4 regions of the Hymenobacter sediminicola genome follow, and region 3 is predicted to be linked to each of the others. Evidence: riboswitches for the same ligand, from Rfam matches in the RefSeq annotation. Region 3 holds a riboswitch; each other region holds the start of a gene.
What was found. A riboswitch is a leader RNA that binds a small molecule or an ion and turns the genes downstream of it on or off. The one in region 3 is predicted to bind S-adenosylmethionine.
Positions count from the first base shown of each region.

Region 1: it holds a riboswitch for S-adenosylmethionine, as region 3 does, so the genes downstream of both, H4317_RS16935 (O-acetylhomoserine aminocarboxypropyltransferase/cysteine synthase family protein) here and metH (methionine synthase) in region 3, are expected to answer to the same signal.
Region 2: it holds a riboswitch for S-adenosylmethionine, as region 3 does, so the genes downstream of both, H4317_RS11565 (amino acid permease) here and metH (methionine synthase) in region 3, are expected to answer to the same signal.
Region 4: it holds a riboswitch for S-adenosylmethionine, as region 3 does, so the genes downstream of both, H4317_RS12150 (homoserine dehydrogenase) here and metH (methionine synthase) in region 3, are expected to answer to the same signal.

Region 1 covers NZ_CP060202.1:3,954,029-3,958,240, reverse strand. The annotation lists gene H4317_RS16940 (homoserine O-acetyltransferase family protein) at 1-998, opposite strand, end outside; gene H4317_RS16935 (O-acetylhomoserine aminocarboxypropyltransferase/cysteine synthase family protein) at 1,242-2,630, opposite strand; SAM riboswitch class I at 3,009-3,121, opposite strand; gene H4317_RS16930 (LysM peptidoglycan-binding domain-containing protein) at 3,469-3,756, opposite strand; gene H4317_RS16925 (lipocalin family protein) at 4,004-4,212, shown strand, end outside.
Region 2 covers NZ_CP060202.1:2,703,196-2,707,407, forward strand. The annotation lists gene H4317_RS11560 (hypothetical protein) at 1-722, shown strand, start outside; gene H4317_RS11565 (amino acid permease) at 748-2,199, opposite strand; SAM riboswitch class I at 2,521-2,614, opposite strand; gene H4317_RS11570 (DUF4890 domain-containing protein) at 2,894-3,316, shown strand; gene H4317_RS11575 (EcsC family protein) at 3,476-4,212, opposite strand, start outside.
Region 3 covers NZ_CP060202.1:215,746-219,957, reverse strand. The annotation lists gene metH (methionine synthase) at 1-2,710, opposite strand, end outside; SAM riboswitch class I at 2,784-2,897, opposite strand; gene H4317_RS00995 (PA14 domain-containing protein) at 3,068-4,147, shown strand.
Region 4 covers NZ_CP060202.1:2,842,249-2,846,460, forward strand. The annotation lists gene H4317_RS12140 (hypothetical protein) at 1-243, shown strand, start outside; gene H4317_RS12145 (hypothetical protein) at 279-800, shown strand; gene H4317_RS12150 (homoserine dehydrogenase) at 959-2,185, opposite strand; SAM riboswitch class I at 2,464-2,578, opposite strand; gene H4317_RS12155 (dihydrolipoamide acetyltransferase family protein) at 2,754-4,148, shown strand; gene H4317_RS12160 (hypothetical protein) at 4,209-4,212, shown strand, end outside.

The DNA of each region.
Region 1 (4,212 bases), 770 kb from region 3:
ACATGTGTGATTTGAGCGGTTTCAATCAGGAATCCGTCATGGCCGAAGGGCGAGTCCATCTCGGCGTACATGGCCCCCTGGATGTAGCGTGCCAGTAACTGCTGCTCGGCAGGCGGAAATAGCACATCCGACGTAATACCAATCACCAGTGTACGGGCCCGAATCCGCTCCAGCGCCGCCCGAATGCCGCTTCGGCCGCGCCCTACATGGTGCGTGTCCATTGTCCGGGAAAGGGCCACGTAGGAGTGGGCGTTGAAGCGGGCCACCAGCTTGTCGCCCTGGTAGCGCTGGTAGGAACTGGCCCTATAGTCGTCCAGCGCTTCCTCGTTGGGCTCGGTCTGGCTCCGCTGGTAAGCGTCATAGCTGCGGTAGCTAAGCAGGGCCACCGCCCTAGCTGCCCGCAGGCCAGCGGCGCCCCCATCGGGAGCAGTGGTAGAGTAACTTGGGTCGGCGAGAATAGCCAGCCGCTGCGCTTCATTGAACGCAATGCCCCAAGCCGAATGACGCGCATTGGTGGCCAGTAGCACTAGATTTTCAAACAAGGCCGGCCGCTGCACCGCCCATTCCACCGCTTGCTGCCCGCCCAATGAGCCACCAATTAGGGTATGAATTTGGTGCAGGGCCAGATGCTCCCGTAGCGCCTCATGCACCGCCACCAGGTCGCGGACGGTGAGAAGCGGAAACTCCTGATAAGCCGCCAGACCGGTTGTTTCGTCCACGGAAAGCGGACCGGTGCTGCCATAGCAAGAGCCCACCACATTGGCGCAGACAATAAACCAGTCCGCAGGGTCGAAATAGCAGCTTGCTCCGAACAGGCCGGGCCACCAGTCCAGCACGTTGGCGTTGGCGGTCAGGGCGTGGCATACCCATACCACGTTGTCGCGGGTGGGCTTGAGGTGGCCGTAGGTCTGGTATGCTACTTCCACCTGCGGCAGCACGGCGCCACTTTCCAGCCGTAAAGCACGGGGCAGCCGGAAGAAGTGCGGTTCGTCGCTCATAACTCGTCAAATGAAATTGAAACGGATACCCATTTCGGAATGCAGCTGAAGCCATGCTTCAGAATGCCTTTTATTAGTATAGCCCGCAGGCTGAGCCAGCTTCTGCCAGCTCAGCCCCGGCTATGGGCGGACAAGTAGGGCTACTTCCCTCTCTCACAAAAAAAGCAGCTTCTTGCCCGCGTACCGCTAGTCTGGAGGTGAAGCCGGCCGCCCTCTCAAAACGGCCGGACTTTACCCCTCTCTCTAGACCTCCAGCGTAGCGGCATGTTCGGGTTGCGGCTCCGGCAGCAGCGTGCTGTCCGAAGTCTGGGTTTTCTGCGGTACGGCATTGCGCACCGCCTCAAACGCCTGCGCCAGATCAGCGCGAATATCTTCGAAGTGCTCAATGCCCACCGACAAACGCAGCAACGTTGGCGTAACGCCGGCGGCGCGCTGCTCGGCTTCGGAAAGCTGCTGGTGCGTAGTAGCTGAGGGCTGGATGATGAGCGTTTTGGCGTCGCCGACGTTGGCCAAGTGGCTCACCAGTTTCAGGTTGTCGATAAATTGAGTCGCCGTATCCTTGCTGCCTCTGATGGCGAAGGTGAGCACCCCGCCAGCACCGCGGGTCAGGTATTTCTGAGCTAGCCCGTAATAGGGGCTGCTTTTCAGACCCGGATAGTTCACCGCTTCCACTTGCGGATGCTGTTCCAGCCACGTCGCGATGCGCAGCGTGTTTTCCACAGTGCGCTCCACGCGTAGGCTCAGCGTTTCGAGGCCTTGCAATAACAGGAAAGAGTTGAATGGGCTTTGTGAAGGCCCAAAATCGCGCAGCCCTTCTACCCGGGCCCGGATAATAAAGGCAATGTTGCCGAATGGCCCGCCTTTGCCAAATACCTCATTGAATACCAGCCCGTGGTAGCCCTCACTCGGCTCCGTAAACTGCGGAAACTTGCCGTTGCCGAAATCATAGGTGCCACCATCCACAATCACGCCCCCGATGCTGGTGCCGTGTCCGCCAATCCATTTCGTGGCCGATTCTACCACGATGTGCGCGCCGTGCTCCAGGGGCCGGAACAAGTAGCCGCCCGCCCCAAACGTATTATCGACGATTAGTGGCAGGTCGTGCTTCTTGGCAATGGCCGCAATCCGCTCGAAGTCCGGCACGCTGAAGCTGGGGTTGCCGATGGTCTCGAGGTAGAGTGCCTTGGTGTTCTCATCAATCAGTGCCTCAAACTTTTCTGGCCGGTCGCCATCAGCGAAGCGAACCTCAATGCCCAGCCGTTTGAAGGCCACTTTAAATTGGTTGTAGGTGCCACCATACAGATGCGTGGTACTCACAAAATTGTCGCCAGCCTGCAGAATGTTGTTGAGGGCAATGAACTGCGCGGCCTGCCCCGATGCTACAGCCAACGCCGCTACGCCGCCTTCCAACGCCGCAATACGCTGCTCAAACACATCGGTAGTCGGGTTCATCAAACGGGTGTAGATGTTGCCGAACTCCTTCAGCGCAAACAGGTTGGCGCCGTGCTCTGCATTCTTGAACACGTAGGAAGTAGTTTGGTGAATAGGCACTGCGCGGGACCCGGTTACGGGGTCGGGCTGCTGGCCGGCGTGGAGTTGGAGCGTCTCGAAATGAAGGGCTGGAGTAGACATAGTAGTCTTTGATTTTAAGAAAGAAGCAGGAGGAAAAGCGAAGTGAAATACGCTGAAACGGCTACTGTAATGCGCACAGGGGCCACAGCCTCAGTATCGGCTGACGATGCAGCACGGCAAACAGTAAACTGTGGGAGGGTCCGCCAACGGCCGCCACGGGAATGCCGGGCATAGGCGTTGGGGAAGGCAGGAGCGCTGGCTAACCGGAAATCAGGCTAGCAACAACACGCGCCGCAACAGCGCTTTCGCAGTCTAGAAGTAGAAGCCGCAATGGCAGGCTCAGAAACGCGGAAACCCAGCGGCGAGGCGGTATGCCAAGAGGCAACCGGGGCGGCAGGGTACGGCAGAACGAAAGCGAGGGTGTTTTCCATGGCACTCGAGTTATATGCCCCGTCGGCAAAAGCCGGTCGGGCAGGAATTGGCACCTTTCGCGCGGTCGAAGGTTGCCAGCGGGTCAGGGAGCCTGTTCTCTCGCCGCTTCTGTATAAATCCTATGAAAACTGCCCCGCCGCGAGCGGGGGAGTACCGAGTTGGTGTTGCAAAGGTATACGCGCAAATTTGATATCCGCAATAGCTGCGAAAAATATTTTACGTGTCAGCACAGATTGCTAGCAGTATTTATAAAATGCTATTAACATATTATAAATCAAAGTAATATGATTTTTAGATGCATGGTGATCTACGCTCAGGCTAACCACAGGCATCCAAACCAGGTGGCAGAACTATACTGATAGTGCCCGGATCAGTAGGGGTAAAACAAGTGTCTTCGGCCAATTAGAGCAATAAAAAAGCCACTCAGATTTGAGTGGCTTTTATAACTTTTCCTGTGTGGGGAAATCTATAATTTAGGCATCGTAAGCACTTGGCCTACCTCAATGTGGTCGGGATTAGAACCGATGATGCCTTTGTTGGCATCGTAGATCTGGTGCCATTTGGCAGCATCTCCGTAATGGTTTTTGGCAATTTTCGACAGCGAATCACCGCTTACTACGGTGTAGGTTTCACCTTGCTCAGCATTCGCGTTGGCATTGCCGAAAAAATCGGTACCACCTCCGGCAGCGGGCTTGTTAGCGGGCTCAACGGGCTTTTTTTCGCCTTCATTCGAGAGAAAATCAAACAGTCCCATAGTCGTGCGTTGGTTTTGGATGAGAGGGAGAAAGATTGACGAGAAACACAACGGTTGCTGGTCAGGGCTTTTTACGCCAAGGCCAACAATAAGTTATGAGCATCCGTGCGTCATATTCAGGCTTTGAAGTATTGAACAACTTGCGGGTTGCTGCCGTAAGAAGCCCAACAACTGCTACAATGCCAGCCAGTGCTTGGCGCGTGCATCAAGAGCAGTACTCATCTCCCAACCAACCATCAAGAAACGTATGAAAACCCTCTCCCATCCGTTCCGCTACCTGGCCAGCCTGCTCGTGCTGGTTTCGCTCTTCACGGCTTCCTGTGGAAGCAAAGAAGGGAAAGTAGAAGGAGTAAATATGCTGTACGGTACTACCAGCAAAGTATGGAAGACCGATAAGGAACTGGATGCTACCGGCGACAAAGTGAAGCAGACCGACGCGCAGGAAGACGAGCGGAT
Region 2 (4,212 bases), 2.0 Mb from region 3:
GCAAGACACACATTCTGATGTACCTGCTGTTGAGTTGGGCCACCGTGCTCAGCTCGTCTTGTAAAAAGGAGGAAACAGTGGATGGCCTGCGCATGATTGATGGCATACCTTATTACCACTTCACTGACAGCGACAAACCATGGCTATCCGCGCAGGAAGGCGAAGTCTGGAGATTTGAGAACCAGCAAGGCGTACAGCGAGGGTATCGAGTCAACAAAGTCTATCAACAAAATAAAGCTGATAAAAGAGAATACGGCCCTCCTGGAATACCTAGTGGTACACCTAAACTTTTGAGCTACCACGACCGAGTAACTGTTTGGTTGAGTGCCACTGATAGCATGCGCGGAACACAGGAAATACAATTTCATCGTGACGCTGCGATGCTTTCAAATTCGATATCCGGGGGATACGACAAGAATCGAAGCCAGTTTTACGTGGAAGGAATGTGGTACGGGTTTGTTGGCAATACGAATTTGAACAGCGACTATTTCAATTGTTGGGGTTTGAAGTTCCCACGCGGTGAGAACTTGAATGGTCCATTTATGCAGATCACAGTCCGGGGCCGGCAGTACAACGATGTCATTGCATTCATTGGCACAGATAGAGGACCCTCTTGCCCATCGGCACCTTCCTCTTTCATGCAGGAACTGTACTACGACCGCCGCGCGGGAATGGTGAAGATGGTCAGCAAAGCGGGCGAAGTGTGGGAAAGAGTGCCATAGCGGAACACTCTTTCCCGCTCTTCGCCTACCGGCTCGCGTCTTCGGCATTCCCCAGCTTGCTGTGCTTGCGGCCGTACCCGAAATAGATGCCTAGGCCGATAGCCAGCCACACGGCCAGCCGCAGCCACGTTTCCCACGGCAACGACACCATCATCAGCACGCAGGTCAGGATGCCGAGAATGGGCACCAGCGGCACGAACGGCGTGCGGAAGCCGCGCGGCGCGTTAGGCTCTTTCTTGCGCATAATCAGGATGCCCACGCACACCATTACAAAGGCCAGCAGCGTGCCGATGCTCGTCATCTCGCCCACTACCGAAATGGGCACGAAGCCGGCAAACAGCGCAATAAACAGCCCCAGCAAAAGATTCGACTGCAATGGCGTGCGGAACCGCTCGTGAATGCGGGCGAAAACCGGCGGCAGCAGGCCGTCCTTCGCCATGGAGAAAAATACGCGGCTCTGCCCCAGCAAATCCACCAGAATCACGGACGTGTAGCCGATGATAATGGCCAGAATCACGGCCGACGACAGCCAGGCATACGGCGTTTTTTCGATGGCAATGGCCACTGGCGCCGCACTGTCCTTGAACTCGGTGTAGTTAGCTAGGCCGGTCATCACGTGGCCGAAAAGCACAAACAGCACCGTACACACCAGCAGCGAGCCAATGATGCCGATGGGCATATTGCGCTGTGGATTCTTGGTCTCCTGCGCCATAGTAGCCACAATATCGAAGCCGATGAACACGAAGAATACTACGCCGGCCCCGCGCAGAATGCCGCTCCAGCCAAACTCGCCGAATACACCCGTATTCTGCGGAATGTATGGCTGGTAGTTAGCCGGATCAATGTATTGCCACCCCAGCCCGATAAACACCAGCACCACGGCCACTTTCAGCGTGACTACCAGCGCATTGAACCACGCTGAGCCTTGCGTGCCACGAATAATAATCATGGTAATGGCCAGCACAATGAGCATGGCCGGTACGTTCACAAAGCCGTGTACGATGCTTCCATCGGCGAGCTTGGCCGTTTCGAAAGGGGAAAGCACGAGCTGCGGTGGCAGGTTGATACCGTATTTGCTCAAGAATTTGAGCAGGTACTGCGACCAACTGATGGCTACCGTGGCAGCCCCCACCGAGTATTCCAGCACCAAGTCCCAACCGATAATCCAGGCAAACAGCTCACCCATAGTGGCGTAGGCGTAGGTGTAGGCTGAGCCGGACACAGGTACCATGGAGGCAAATTCGGCGTAGCACAGCGCTGAAAACGCACAACCCACCGCCGCCACAATGAAGGAAAGCGTAACGGCCGGCCCGGCATTGTTGGCGGCCGCAATACCGGTGAGGGAGAACAGGCCCGCCCCGATGATAACACCAATGCCGATGGTGATGAGATTGAAGCCGTTCAGGCTTCGTTTGAGAGTGTTAGCGCCCGTTTCAGCCGCTTCCTGCCGCAGCAGTTCCAATGATTTTTTAAGCATACAATAGGGCAGCACGAAGCGCAGCTTCGCGGATCAGTGAACAGGCCGGCGCCATCTGCCACGGGCAGAAGCGCAGAGCCGCATGCCAGCTAGGCAAGCGGGCCGGGCAGCCAGAAAATACAGGGGAAGAAAACGCAGGCAGGCATCAGCCTAGCCCATTACCAACCGACAAGGGATAGACCCGATCAGCAATTCCAGGTGCACTCAGCAGCAACAACAGCCTGTGCTACAACAGCCCCGGGCCTCCATAGGTAGGCGCCGGAAAGCAGCAGAAACAACGAAACGGGCAGTAAGGCGAGGCAGGAAATCCACGGCAACTTGTTTTTATATGGTCAGGAATTGGCACCGTTCCGGCAGTATCCGGGTGGTTGCCGACGCTTCATAGAGCCTGTCTCTCAGCGCCTCTGTATAAAAACAATCCTTTGTCGGTAAAGAATTGATGCGGCAAAGGTACGTTCGGCCGACGTGCATTTACAAACCGGCGTGTGGTACTTCCATAGCCACCTTGCGAAGAGCCGACCACACATTGCAGGTAAAGTTTAACCCCACTATTGACTTTTTTTTATTTCACCCGAACTATTCTATTTGAAAAAACTGGCATCTGAGTTGCGTATAGGCATTCCACAAGCACAAAAACTGCCCTCAAAGCGCAAGTGCCTCTTTTCTCAAATTCAACAATTCTAATACCTCTGTCATGAAAAATCCTCTCGTTCTGCTCGCTGTTTTTGCCTTTTCGGTTAGTGTAGCTTCAGCCCAGACAGCTACCACCAAACCCGACCGCAAGGCCAGAATGGAGCAGGCCGGCAAAACGCCAAAAACACCCGAACAGCGCGCCGACCACGCCGCGCAACGCCTCGCAAAGGAGTTGGGTTTATCCGCCGCTCAGACGGCACAAGTGCGTGAGCTGCACATTGTCCGGTACAAGGAAATGGAGGCCAAGCGCGCCCAGCTTGCCACCACCGACAAAACCCAGCGCCATCAGGCAATGAAGGCTGGCAAGGAGCGGTACGAAGCGCAGCTCAAACAAATCCTGAGTGCCGAGCAGTACACCAAATACGCCCAGCTGCGCGCTGAAAAAGCCGAAAAGCACAAAGGCCACCGCAAAGCCAAAGGTTAGTTTTCGCAGTGAATAAGCAAAGAGCCCCGCCAGCATTGGCGGGGCTCTTTTGTGCTTTGGTATTTTGAAAATACCGAGTCATCTTGAGCGGAGCGAAGGACCTTGTTATGCCCGACGCCGTTGATACTTGTGGGGGCGTGATAAGGTCCTTCGCTCCGCTCAGGATGACAACTCCTTTTTCGGTTCTTGGCCCTCAAACCAGCGCATGCGGTAGCAGTTGATAGCGGTTTCGCCAAGCTGCTCCAGAAGGCGGTAGTTAGCCACTGCTCCTACTGCCGCCCCAATAACGGGTACCAGCTGGGCCATTTTAGCGAGGTCGATGTAGTCGCGGTACTCCTGCTGGAAGGTGCGCCAATCGAAGTCGTGCACGTCGGGCGGAAGCGTGTGGCGGTAGGTTTCCCAGGTGGCAAGGCGCTGGTAGGTTTCATTGCGGGTGTGCTGGCTGCTGAAGGCCAGCTGGAAAATGTGCAACAGATAAACCCGCTCGGAATAGTCGCGCGCATCGTAGCCGTAGAGGGCGGCCACATCGAAAAGCAGCTTGAGCTTGATGCTGAGCAGCAGCGGAAAATCGGCGAGGCCGAGCAGGAAGCCACCGGCGCCCGTCACGGCTCCTTCGGCGGCGGCTGTATTGCGGTAGGCCCGGATGCGGCGTTGCACGGCCTCTTCGCGCTCCGCCAGCGTGCCCGTAAGAAGTGGCTTCTGCGTGACATACTCGGAGCCAAACAACACGCCGCGCACCATCTGCTTGATAGCCGAGGTAATAGCCGCGTGCACCTTTTCCGGTAGCAACGCATTCAACCGCGCCTGCACACGCCGCGCCACCCGGTTCAGCAGCGAAGGAGGCTGCTGCATCCGGCGCTGCCAAGCATACAGTTCGTCACGGGCAGGTTGGTCGG
Region 3 (4,212 bases):
GCTGGCGGCCGGCGTAGTCTTCACGGAGCTGGCGGTACTCCTCACGCACGGTGCGGGCGTACTCCGCATCGGCCGAACCCAACAGCGCTGCCGCCACACCCACCGAGCGGGACGCGTCGTTGACGTGCACGATGGGTCCGGAGTAGTTGGGCGCAATCTTCACGGCGGCGTGCAGGCGTGAGGTGGTAGCACCACCGATGAGCAACGGCGTTTTCAGGCCGCGCTTCTCCATTTCCTGCGCCACGTACACCATTTCATCGAGGCTCGGTGTAATCAGGCCGCTTAGCCCGATGACGTCCACTTGCTGCTTGGCGGCTTCGTCGAGAATACGTTCCAGCGGCACCATCACGCCCAGGTCCACAATATCGAAGTTGTTGCAGGCCAGCACCACGCCCACGATGTTCTTGCCGATGTCGTGCACGTCGCCTTTCACTGTGGCCAGCAGAATTTTGCCGGCTGTTTGCCGGTCGCCGCTCTGCTTGTCGGCCAGCAGGTAGGGCTCCAAGTAGGCCACCGCTTTCTTCATCACCCGGGCCGATTTCACCACCTGGGGCAAAAACATTTTGCCCGCCCCGAACAGGTCACCCACCACGTTCATACCGGCCATTAGCGGGCCTTCAATCACCTCCAGCGGGCGGCCCACCAGCTGCCGCACCTCCTCGGTGTCCTGGTCGATGAATTCGGTAATGCCTTTCACCAGCGCGTGTTGCAGGCGTTCCTTCACCGGGAGGCTGCGCCAGGCGTCGGCCACCACTTCCACCTTGTCCTTCTGCTTCACCGTGTCGGCAAAGTCCACGAGACGCTCAGTAGCATCGGGGCGACGGTTCAGGAGCACGTCTTCCACCAGCTCCAGCAGGTCCTTCGGAACCTCGTCGTACACAGCCAGCTGACTGGGGTTCACGATGCCCATGTCCAGGCCGGCGCGGATGGCGTGGTAGAGGAAGGAAGAGTGCATGGCCTCGCGCACCACGTCGTTGCCGCGGAAGGAGAAACTGATGTTTGAGACGCCACCGCTGGTGAGGGCGCCGGGCAGGTTGGCTTTAATCCAGCGGACGGCCTCGATGAAGTCCAGCGCGTAGTTGCGGTGCTCTTCCATGCCGGTGCCCACCGTCAGGATGTTGGGGTCGAAGATGATGTCCTCGGCCGGGAAACCGACTTCGTTCACCAGGATATCGTAGCTGCGCCGGCAGATTTCGATGCGCTTCTCGTAGTTGTCGGCCTGGCCGTTCTCGTCGAAGGCCATAACCACCACGGCCGCGCCGTACTGGCGCACGGTACGGGCCCGCTGTTTAAATACTTCTTCGCCTTCCTTGAGCGAAATGGAGTTGACGATGCTCTTGCCCTGCACGCACTTGAGGCCGGCTTCGAGCACGCTCCACTTCGAGGAGTCAATCATGACGGGCACCCGCGAAATGTCGGGCTCCGAAGCAATCAGGTTCAGGAACGTAGTCATGGCCTGCTCCGAGTCCAGCATGCCTTCGTCCATGTTCACGTCGATGACCTGCGCGCCGCCTTCCACTTGGTCGCGGGCCACCTGCAGGGCCTGCTCATAGTTGCCGGTGCGGATGAGGCGGGCGAAGGCTCGGCTACCCGTCACGTTGCACCGCTCGCCCACGTTCACGAACAGACTGTCGGGATACACGCCGAACGGTTCCAGGCCACTCAGGCGGGTGGCTTTGGGTACTTCCGGTAACGCCCGTGGCGCGTATTTCTCCGCCAGCCGGGCCAGCTCACCGATGTGCTGGGGCGTGGTGCCGCAACAGCCGCCCACCACCGTCACCAGTCCGTCGGCCAGGTAGCCTTCCACCACGCCCGCAAATTCCTGGGCCGACTCATCGTAGCCACCAAACGCGTTGGGCAAGCCGGCGTTGGGGTAAGCCGAAATGTGTACGTCGGCAATGCGGCTCAGCTCCTTGATGTACACCTTCAGCTGGTCGGCACCGAGGGCGCAGTTCAGCCCTACGCTCAAGAGCGGCAGGTGGCGGATGGAGTTCCAGAAGGCCTCCACCGTCTGCCCGCTCAGGGTGCGGCCCGAAGCGTCGGTAATCGTGCCCGAAATCATGACGGGCACCACTTTGCCGCCTTCGTCGAAGAACTTCTGCACCGCGTACAAAGCTGCTTTGGCGTTGAGCGTGTCGAAGATGGTTTCGATGAGCAGCGCGTCGGAGCCGCCGTCCACGAGGCCGCGCACCTGCTCCAGATAGGCGGTGGCCAGCTCATCGAACGTCACGGCCCGGAAGCCGGGGCGGTTCACGTCGGGCGAGAGGCTGGCGGTGCGGTTGGTGGGCCCCACGGCCCCGGCCACGAAGCGCGGCTTGTCGGGCGTGAGGGCCGTAAACGCATCAGCCGACTCCCGCGCCAGCCGCGCCGACTCGTAGTTCAGCTCATATACCACATGCTCCAGCCCGTAGTCGGCCTGGGCGATGGTGGTGCCGCTAAACGTGTTGGTTTCCACCATGTCGGCCCCGGCCGCGAAATACTCGTCGTGAATGCCGCGGATAATATCAGGCCGCGTGAGGCTGAGCAGGTCGTTGTTGCCGCGCAGAGGCTTGGGGTGGTCGGCGAAGCGCGTGCCCCGGAAATCCTCCTCCGTGAGCGTATGGCGCTGAATCATGGTGCCCATAGCGCCGTCGAGAATCAGCACGCGCTGACGCAGGATGTCGTGGAGGGGAGACGCAGTAGTGGCGGAGGCAGGGAGGACGGTCGGCATATCGGCTCTTCTAAGGGGAATCAGCGGCAAAAAGTGCCTATCCAGAAAGAGCCGGGCGCGAAGGCCGGTTCCGTACTTATCTTCTTCCATTGCCCGCAAAGGCCCTGGAAAGGGAATTAGCACCTTGTTTTATTTCAGGTTGCTAAGACGTCGTCGGGCCCAGTCCCTCGGTCTTTCTGGATAAGTAACACAGCGAAGATACAACCGGAATCTTCAAATTTCAATTCGTAGAAAAGAGGCCTAGCAAGCCAGGAGCCAGCCGGAAGAGCAAAGAAGTTTTGAGCTGAATTAATATAATTGCTGGCATATAGTATCGTTTCCTAGTTGGTCGTTTCTGTTTCCCATTAATGGTTGACTATGCTACTTCGTTTCTACACTGTTGTGCTGCCGGGGCTGCTCCTATGGGCCGGAAATAGCCTGGCACAGAAAATGCCGGCCGGTACTGGCCTGCAGGGCACGTATTACAATGGGATGAATTTCGAGCAGAAGGTGCTTACCCGCTCCGACGCAGCTATTGATTTCAACTGGGACAAGAAGCCGCCTGCGCCCGGGGTGCAGGCCGAATATTTCTCGGTGCGCTGGGAAGGCTGGCTGCTGGTGCCTGAAACCGGCGAGTATGAGTTCAGTACCGTGATGGATGACGGGCTGCGTTTCTGGCTGGGCAGGAAACGCCTCATCGATTTCTGGCGCGACCAGGACCACGTGCCGGCTTCCGTGCGCATTCGGCTGGAAGGAGGCCGCTACTATCCGTTGCGAGTCGAATATTTTCAGAACCGCTGGGAGTCAAGGGCACTGCTACAGTGGCGCCGCACCGACCAGCCAACATCTGAATTCCAGCCCGTTAGCCAGCAACAGCTTTTTGCCGCTCTTCCGGCCACGGCTAAACCGATTCCTGAACCCACTCGCCCGCCCACCAGACCCGCACCCGCGCCACCTGTTGCGGTGCAGCCGGCGCCCCGGCCCGCCGCTGCCGCGCGCCAAACACGCCGGTCGGTGGCGGTAGCGCAGTCCAGAGCAACGGCGGATGTAGCCCCACCCCGTGCCAACGTTACTACGGATACGGCTGCCACGCTACCTGACTTAGGTGCATTACGGGCTGGTTCCGCTGTTACGCTGCCTAACTTGTATTTCACGCAGAGTACAGCTGCACTGCTGCCCTCGTCGCGGCCGGTGCTGAATGAATTGGCCCGTACGTTGCGGGCTCAGCCTACACTGCGCCTCGAAATAGGAGGCCACACGGATAATGTGGGAGATGTTGCTCTCAACCTGCGCCTGTCCGAGCAGCGGGCACGCGTGGTGCGGCAGTACCTCGTGCAGCAAGGCATCGACTCGGTGCGGCTAACGGCCCGTGGCTACGGCGGCACCCACCCCATAGTGGACAACCGTGACCCGCAGCAACGCCCCCGCAACCGCCGCGTGGAAGTGGTGGTGCAATAAACAGTACGAATTACTGCCTCCAGCCAGGTAGATGTATCTAGAGTTTCAGGATATTACTCAGCAGT
Region 4 (4,212 bases), 1.9 Mb from region 3:
GCCGGCCGTTCTTTTCAGTTTCCCCGAACCATAGATACAGCCGTGCAGGATCCGGTTTTCCGGGCGTTGCTGCTACTGGGCATCATCCTGCCTTATGTCGTTGCATTGGTGATTAATACGTTGGTTTTCAAGCTGGATTATGCTTCCGGGCGCTATACCTGGACACTGGCACTACATACCAGCCTGAGCATCCTGTACTACCAGGCCAGCCTCCGTGCTGCGTCCAAGAAAAAACGTTCTTAGCTCTACTTACTATGAAAAAAGATCTTCTTTTTCCTTTGCTGACTTGGTCCCTGCTGACATCGTTGGTATACCTGGCAATGCTTTATGCGGTATTCTACAACTGGATGGATGCTGATACCGGATTATTCCGCGACGACAAGATGATTCTGCTGCCTGTGGTACCGGGGCTGCTGATGCTGCTGGCGGAAGGACTGCTCCACACATTTCCAATCTACCAGCACCGCGCAGAGGCGTTCCGCAACCACCTGAATCCAGTAAAAGGCATCTGGCTGCTGCTAGTGCTTTCATTGGGCACGTTGGTGTTCTGCTTTTCCCTCGATCTGCTTTACTGCCAGTTTGTGGATGCCAGCATTCCGCAGACCTACGCCGAAACCGTGGCCCAGATGTCGCTGAAAGGCGGGCGTGTCCCCGACGATTCTGTTGTTCGCTCGTTCGCGCAACTTCCTTTTTTCGCGCAGAACATCTTCATGAACATCATTTCCATCATTTTGGGCAACGTGCTGGCCCTCATGATTGGCCGTAGTATTGCGAAGCCCCTAGTGCCACAGCTCACTTGAGGCCTTATTCCGGCACCCAGAGTAAGCAGCCAAGCAGTACGCCTGAACTTCTGTTCTGAAGGCTGAAACGAAAAAGGGCCGGACGGCTTCTGGCACTTGTGCCGAAACCGCCCGGCCCTTTTTCTATTGCGTATTTCCGATGGCACCAGCGGCAGCTTCTACTGCTTGTCTACTGCTTGGGCAGCCCGCAACGAGCCCGGTAGCCGCACGACACAAATACCTGGCTCCCGCAGCCAGCGGGCCTGCGCCAACTGTTCTAGCCCAATAGTACCGGTCAGGTAGTGGCCCCGCACATCGGATTGGAACTGCTCATGCACGCGGCTAAAATCGGCCGGGTCTGGGGCTGTTTCCGCCGTAAACGTAACCAGTACTTCCACCTCAGCAGCGGCGGCCCCCAACGCCAGATGGGTTTGCTGGCGCAGTTTTTTGTACTCGTAGCGGTAGCCATAGGTGAGGGCCGACAGGTCGCTGAGCACGGCCGAAGCGGTAGGAAAAGCCCCGGCACCGCGGCCCAGAAAAAACTGCCGGTCGGCGAAACTGCTTTGGGTGATGAGGCCATTGTATTCGTCGTGCACATGCGCTAGTTCGTGCTCCGGCTTCACCAGGGTAGGCAGCACCGCCGCCGCAATAGTGCCGTTGGGCAAGCGCCGCGCTTCTGCCACCAGCTTCAGAGCATAGCCTTGTTCCTTCGCATACGCCGTAGCCAGTGGGCTTAGCCTGTCGATGCCAAGCGTAAGCAGTTGCTCAGGGGCCACTACCAGCCCAAAGGCATGGGCTAGCAGCAGCACCAGCTTGTTGCGAGCATCAAGACCTTCCACATCCAGAGCGGGGTTGCTCTCGGCGAAGCCCAAGGCCTGCGCTTGGCTTAATGCCTGCCCAAACGACAAGGCGTCGCGGTGCATGGCCGTAAGAATGTAATTGGTGGAGCCGTTGATGATACCTTCCACCGACTCCAGCAAATCCGTGTCGTAGTACTCTTCCAGATTGCGGATTACGGGCAGGCTGGCACAAGCAGCTGCTTCGTAGAGGAGCGGCGTGCCCGTTTCACGCTGCAACTCAATAAGCTCCCCCAGATGCTCAGCCAGCATCTTTTTGTTAGCCGTTACGACTGCTTTACCCCGGCGCAGTGCCTCGGTCACAATGAGGTAGGCTTCGTCAGCATCGTCAATCAATTCTACTATTACGTCCAACGCAGGGTCGTCGAGCAAGTCGTGGCGGCTGAAGGTAAACAGGCCTGGAGGCAACGTACGCGGCTTAGCGCGGTCCTTCACCCCGATACGCCCGATGCGGGCCCGCAGGCCCGGCGTACGCTCCAGTACCGTGTGCAGCCCCTGCCCTACCACTCCGAAGCCAAACAGCCCGATATTGATGTTTTTACGCAGCATATTCAATACCTAAACAGTCCAGGAAAACAAACCAGAAGTAGCCAGCCCAGGCCATAGTAGGGCAACATCAGCACAGGTTTTCTTTCCGAATGCCTGAGCAGCGGCAGTGGTAGCAGGTTGAGAACAGCATGTGGTACGCATAGGAAAAGGACGTATTGAGGTGAATGAAACGCCTCCCCTACCAAAGCACCTGATCAAGATTCCTTACCGAAATGGGCATAAAAAAAGCCCTTCCGATAAGTCAGAAGAGCCGCACCCGCAGCAGCGGGGCATCATTCAGCTTATCTTCTCCCAAGCCTGCCGTAGCACGCCTGAAACAGGATTTAGCACCTGGTATTGCTACTGGTTGCTAAGGCATCATAGGGCCTGTCCCTCCGCCTTTCTTGATAAGTACTCCGTGAAAGGAGCGCACGGCAAATATACAACCCGAAGCAGCAGACGCAAGTAGGTATACCTGCACTAGACATTTGCAGCGCGGCAACCAATGGCATTGGCCGGCGTTGTGGCTTTCTGTTACCTTTGAGTCCGCAAATTCCCCACCCAATACTCCAACCCCTACCCCAACCGCATGGCACGAGTGGAAATGACGATGCCCAAGATGGGCGAATCCATCATGGAAGGCACCGTCCTGAAATGGCTTAAACAAGTTGGCGACACCATCGAGCAGGATGAATCCGTGCTTGAAGTAGCAACCGACAAAGTTGATACCGAAGTGCCTGCCATTCATGCCGGCGTGCTGCAGGAAATTCTGGTGCAGGAAGGCCAGGTAGTAGCCGTAGGCGCTCCTATTGCTATTGTGGAAACTGATGCAGCCAATGCTGGTGCTTCTGCTCCGGCAGCTGCCCAAGCCACTGCTACCTCCTCCGACAACGGCGTGGCGGCAGTGCCCTATCTGCCCGAAGCCGGCGACCCACAGGCCAACCAAGCGCAGGCAGTGAGTGCCCCAGCCGCTCAGCCGCAGCCGGGCCGCTTCTATTCGCCGCTGGTGCTCAGCATTGCCCGCGAAGAAGGCATTTCGATGGCCGACCTAGAGTATCTGCCCGGTACTGGTAGCGAAGGCCGGGTCACGAAGAAAGATATTCTTGACTATGTAGCTGGCGGCAAGAAGCCACTTGGTGCTGCACAGGCGGCGGCAGCTCAACCAGCAGCTCAGCAGGCCCCCGCTACTCCTGCTCTTCAGGCAGCAGTTCCGGCAGCACAGCCAGTAGCCCAAACACCAGCGGCAGCGCCCAAAGCGGCGCCCTCAGTAAGTGGAAACCAGGAACTGATTGAGATGGACCGGATGCGCAAAATGATTGCGCAACGCATGGTTGACTCTAAGCGCATCTCGCCCCACGTTACTTCCTTCGTAGAGGCCGACGTGACGGACATCGTGAACTGGCGCAACAAGCACAAGGATGGCTACAAGAAGCGCGAGGGCGAAAACCTCACCTTCACGCCCATCTTCATCCAGGCCATTGCGCGCGCTATCCAGGACTTCCCGAACATCAACGTATCGGTAGAAGGCGACTACATCATCAAGAAGCGTGACATCAACGTGGGTGTAGCGGTGGCGCTGCCTTCCGGCAACCTCATTGTGCCCGTGATTCACAACGCCGACCAGCTTAACCTCAACGGCTTGAGCAAGCGGGTGAATGACCTCGCCAACCGCGCCCGCGCCAACAAGCTGAAGCCCGAAGATCTGGAAGGCGGCACCTACACGGTATCCAACGTCGGCTCATTCGGCAACGTGATGGGCACGCCCATCATCATGCAGCCACAGGTAGCCATCATGGCTGTTGGCGCTATCAAGAAGAAGCCGGCCGTCATCGAAACTCCGCAGGGCGACTTGATTGGCATTCGCCACTTCATGTTCCTGAGCCACAGCTACGACCACCGCGTGGTAGATGGCTCGCTCGGTGGCCAATTCGTGCGTCGCGTGGCCGACTACCTGGAGCAATTCGACCCGAATACGGCTATTTAGGTTGCCTCATTTACTGGAAAGCCCGTCGTTCCGGCGGGCTTTTCTTTTGTCTGAACCACCATGA